Regions from separate parts of the Pseudonocardia zijingensis genome, predicted to be linked through region 1. Evidence: riboswitches for the same ligand, from Rfam matches in the RefSeq annotation. Region 1 holds a riboswitch; the other holds the start of a gene.
What was found. A riboswitch is a leader RNA that binds a small molecule or an ion and turns the genes downstream of it on or off. The one in region 1 is predicted to bind glycine.

Region 1 (2,190 bases):
CGGCGGTAGTCCGAGGGCGACACGTGCACCAGCTCACGGAACCTCCTGCGGAAGGCCACGGTGGTCTCGAAACCACAGCGGGCCGCGATCTGCTCCACGGTGAGGTCGGACGACTCCAGCAGTTGCCGCGCCCGCAGGATCCGCTGCCGGGCCACCCACCGCCACGGGGACGTGCCGAACTGCGCCTGGAACCGGCGGCTGAACGACCGGGTGCTGTACCCGATGTGCCCGGCCATCTCCGCGACGCTCAGCGGGCGGTCGAGCCGTTCCTCCACCCAGCTCAGGAGGCGGGCCATGTCGATGTCGGCGGGCTCGGCGGGCCGGTGGCCGTACTCGACGAACTGGGCCTGGTCACCCGCCCGGTGCGGGGCCACCAGCGTGCGCCGAGCGATCTTGTTCGCCACCTCGGCACCGAAGTCGGACCGCACGATGTGCAGGCACAGGTCGATCCCCGCCGCGACGCCGCCCGAGGTGAGGAGCCGGCCGTCGTCGACGTAGAGGACGTTGTCCTCCACGGTGGCGGTCGGAAACAACCTGCGCAGGTCGGCGGTGACGGCCCAGTGGGTGGTGGCGCGGCGGCCGTCGAGCAGGCCGGCGTGCCCGAGCGCGAACGCTCCCGTGCAGATCGACACCATGCGGCAGCCCCGCTCCGCGGCGGCGTGCAGCGCGGACGCCGTGCGTTCCGGCAGCGGCTCGAGGATCGGGCCGTAGCCGGGAACGATGACGGTGTCGGCCTGCTCGAGGACGTCCAGGTCGCCGTGCCCGCCGACGGCGGCGCCGCAGGCCGAGGTGACCGGGCCGCCGCCCTCCGTGCACACGACGAGCTCGTAGTTCTCCGGTTCGGGGTCGCGGTGGCGGTGCCCGAAGAACTGCGAGATCGCCCCGAAGTCGAGCAGGACGAGACCGTCGAGGGCGAGGGCCGCAACGCGGTGCACGGCCGGAAAGTATCACCCGGTCCTTCCTCGGCCACTGGTTCGCGGTGGTGGACGCGCGTGGCGCGGCCCGCTAGCGTCCCGATCCACAACAGCACATCGGGCCGTTCGAACCCGGGCGGGAGAGTCCCGCGCCCCAGCGCCACGGCGCACGGGGTGGCGGGCGCCGGAGGAGCAAGACCCCGCCAATCTCTCAGGCACCCACACCGCTCGGGCGAGGCCACTCTGGAAAGCAGGCGTCCGACACGCCTCGCCCACGGTGAAAATCGGCACCCGGTCTGCGGGTCCGGTGAAACTCTCAGGCTCACGACAGAGGGGGCTCCCGCCCCGGCACCCCGCCGGGCGCGCATCGTCGGGGAGCCCGCATGTCGTCGTCCGTCCGATCCCCCTCGCACGACACCCACGCCGCGCTCGGTGCTGCCTTCGCCGGCTGGGCCATGCCCGTGCCCTACCACGACCTCGTCGACCGGCCGGAGGTCGTCAACGAGGACCCGTACGGCGACGGCTGGTTGTTCTGCGTCTCCGCGCCGGACGGGTTGCACGACGCCGCCACGTACCGCCGACTCGTCGAGGAGGACTGAGATGGACCCACAGCTGCTGGCCACGCTCGAGCAGATCGATCCGGAGGTCGCCCTGGCCGTGGACGCCGAGCTCGGGCGACAGCGCGACGCGCTCGAGATGATCGCGTCGGAGAACTTCGCGCCCGCCGCGGTGCTGGAGGCCCAGGGGTCGGTCCTCACCAACAAGTACGCCGAGGGCTACCCGGGGCGGCGCTACTACGGGGGCTGCGAGCACGTCGACGTGATCGAGCAGCTCGCCATCGACCGCGCGCGGCAGCTGTTCGACGCCGAGTACGCCAACGTGCAGCCGCACTCCGGCGCCCAGGCCAACGCCGCCGCGATGGCCGCCTTCCTCGAGCCGGGTGACCGCATCCTCGGCCTCGACCTGGCCCACGGCGGGCACCTGACGCACGGGATGCGGCTCAACTTCTCCGGCCGGCTCTACGCGGTGTCGTCCTACCACGTCGAGCGCGACACCGGTCTCGTCGACATGGCCGAGGTCGAGCGGGTGGCGCGCGGCGAGCGGCCGAAGCTGATCGTCGCGGGGTGGTCGGCCTACCCGCGCACGCTCGACTTCCCCGCGTTCCGCCGGATCGCCGACGAGGTCGGGGCGTTCCTGATGGTCGACATGGCCCACTTCGCCGGCCTGGTGGCCACCGGCCTGCACCCGAGCCCGGTGCCGTACGCCGACGTCGTGA
Region 2 (2,190 bases), on a different contig from region 1:
GCGGGCGCGTGTGGTGGTCGGGGCCGACGGCCTGCACTCGCTGGTGGCCCGCACGGTGCGCCCGGAGCAGTACCACGAGAAGCCGCGGCTGCTGTGCGGCTACTACGCCTACTGGAGCGGCCTGCCCATGGCCGGGCGGTTCGAGACCTACGACCGCCAGGAGCGGGCGTTCGCCGCGTGGCCGACGAACGACGACCTCACGGTCGTCATCACCGGCTGGCCCTACCGCGAGCTCGCGGCGAACCGCGTGGACCTGGAAGGCAACTACCTCGCCACCATCGGCACGGTGCCGGAGTTCGCCGAGCGGCTGCGCGCGGCCCGGCGGGAGACGCGCCTCGTGGGCACGGCCGTGCCGAACTACTTCCGCAAGCCCTACGGGCCGGGCTGGGCGCTGGTCGGCGACGCCGGGTACAACACGGACTTCGTCACCGGCCAGGGGATCCAGGACGCGTTCCGGGACGCGCAGCGGTGCGCGGCCGCGCTGGACGAGGCGCTCACCGGGGCCCGTTCGTTCGACGACGCGCTGCGCGACTACCAGTCCGACCGCGACGCGCACGTCCGGGCGATGTACGAGTTCACCGCCGGCATCGCGTCCCTGGAGCCGCCGCCACCCGAGGTGCAGCGGCTGCTCGCGGCGGCGAGCACCGACCAGGAGGCGATGGACGGGTTCGCGCGGGTGGCGGCGGGGGTGACCTCGCCCGCGGAGTACTTCTCCGACGAGAACGCCGCGCGCGTACTCGCGCGTGCCGCGGGCGTGGGGGAGGGGGCGCGGCGGTAACATCGGGCGGGTAGTCGCCGAACCCGCGCGGGAGAGTCCCGGTCCAGGCCGGGCGCCGAAGGAGCAACTCCTCCCCGGAACCTCTCAGGCACCAGGACCGTGCGGGCGAGACGCCTCTGGAAAGCGACGGGCGTGCCCGTCCGCCGACGGGGAAAGTCCTGGTGTGCCGGGGCGAATCTCTCAGGCGCCCGCGTCGCGGGCGGGGACAGAGGGGGAGGGTGGTTCCACCCTGGCCCGCCGCCCGCTCCGCCTGGAGGATCTCGTGTCCGACCGACCCGCACTCGCCGATCTGGAGCGGGGCACCCCGTTCGCCGAGCGCCACATCGGGCCCCGCCCACACGAGCTCGACACGATGCTCGCGGCCATCGGCGTGTCCTCGCTCGACGAGCTCGCCGCCGCGGCCGTGCCCGCCGGCATCCGCGACCAGGAGCCGGTCGCGTCCACGCTGCCGCCCGCGGCGTCCGAGACCGAGGTGCTGGCGCAGCTGCGGGCCCTCGCGGCGCGCAACACGGTGACCGTCCCGATGATCGGCCTCGGGTACGCGGGCACGGTCACCCCGGCGGTGATCCGCAGGCACGTGCTGGAGAACCCGGCCTGGTACACCGCCTACACGCCCTACCAGCCCGAGATCAGCCAGGGCCGCCTCGAGGCGCTGCTGACGTTCCAGACGATGGTGGCCGACCTCACCGGGCTCCCGGTGGCCGGGGCGTCGCTGCTGGACGAGGCCACCGCGGCCGCGGAGGCGATGACGCTGCTGCGCCGGGCGGGCAAGGCGCGCTCGCCGCGGTTCGTGGTGGACGCCGACACGCTCCCGCAGACCCTCGACGTGCTGCGCACCCGCGCCGAGCCGCTGGGCATCGAGTTGGTCGTCGCCGACCTGGCGGAGGGGTTGCCCGAGGGTGAGCTGTTCGGGCTCCTGCTGAGCTACCCGGGCGCGTCCGGGGCCGTCCGCAACCCGGCGGCGCTCATCGAGGCCGCCCACGAGCGCGACGCGCTGGTGGCCGTGGCCGCCGACCTGCTGGCGCTCACGCTGCTCACCTCGCCCGGTGAGCTGGGCGCGGACGCCGCGGTCGGCACCACCCAGCGCTTCGGCGTGCCGCTGGGGTTCGGCGGCCCGCACGCCGGCTACCTGTCGGTGCACGAGAAGCACGCCCGGCAGCTGCCCGGCCGGCTGGTGGGCCTGTCGCGCGACGCCGACGGCCACCCGGCCCTGCGGCTGGCGCTGCAGACCCGCGAGCAGCACATCCGCCGGGAGAAGGCCACCTCGAACATCTGCACCGCGCAGGTGCTGCTCGCCGTGGTCGCGGCCTGCTACGCGGTGCACCACGGCCCGGACGGGCTGCGGCGGATCGCGCAGCGCGCCCACCGCATGGCCGCCGTGCTGGCGGCCGGGCTGCGGGCCGGCGGGGTGG

Region 2: another riboswitch for glycine. It lies ahead of gcvP (aminomethyl-transferring glycine dehydrogenase); the one in region 1 lies ahead of ACFPL3_RS27435 (glycine cleavage system protein H).

Annotation. Positions count from the first base shown of each region.
Region 1 is NZ_JBHSKO010000017.1:14,263-16,452, reverse strand. It holds gene ACFPL3_RS27440 (GlxA family transcriptional regulator) at 1-935, opposite strand, end outside; glycine riboswitch at 1,042-1,151, shown strand; glycine riboswitch at 1,152-1,255, shown strand; gene ACFPL3_RS27435 (glycine cleavage system protein H) at 1,298-1,513, shown strand; gene ACFPL3_RS27430 (serine hydroxymethyltransferase) at 1,515-2,190, shown strand, end outside.
Region 2 is NZ_JBHSKO010000024.1:89,482-91,671, reverse strand. It holds gene ACFPL3_RS33155 (NAD(P)/FAD-dependent oxidoreductase) at 1-778, shown strand, start outside; glycine riboswitch at 797-888, shown strand; gene gcvP (aminomethyl-transferring glycine dehydrogenase) at 1,041-2,190, shown strand, end outside.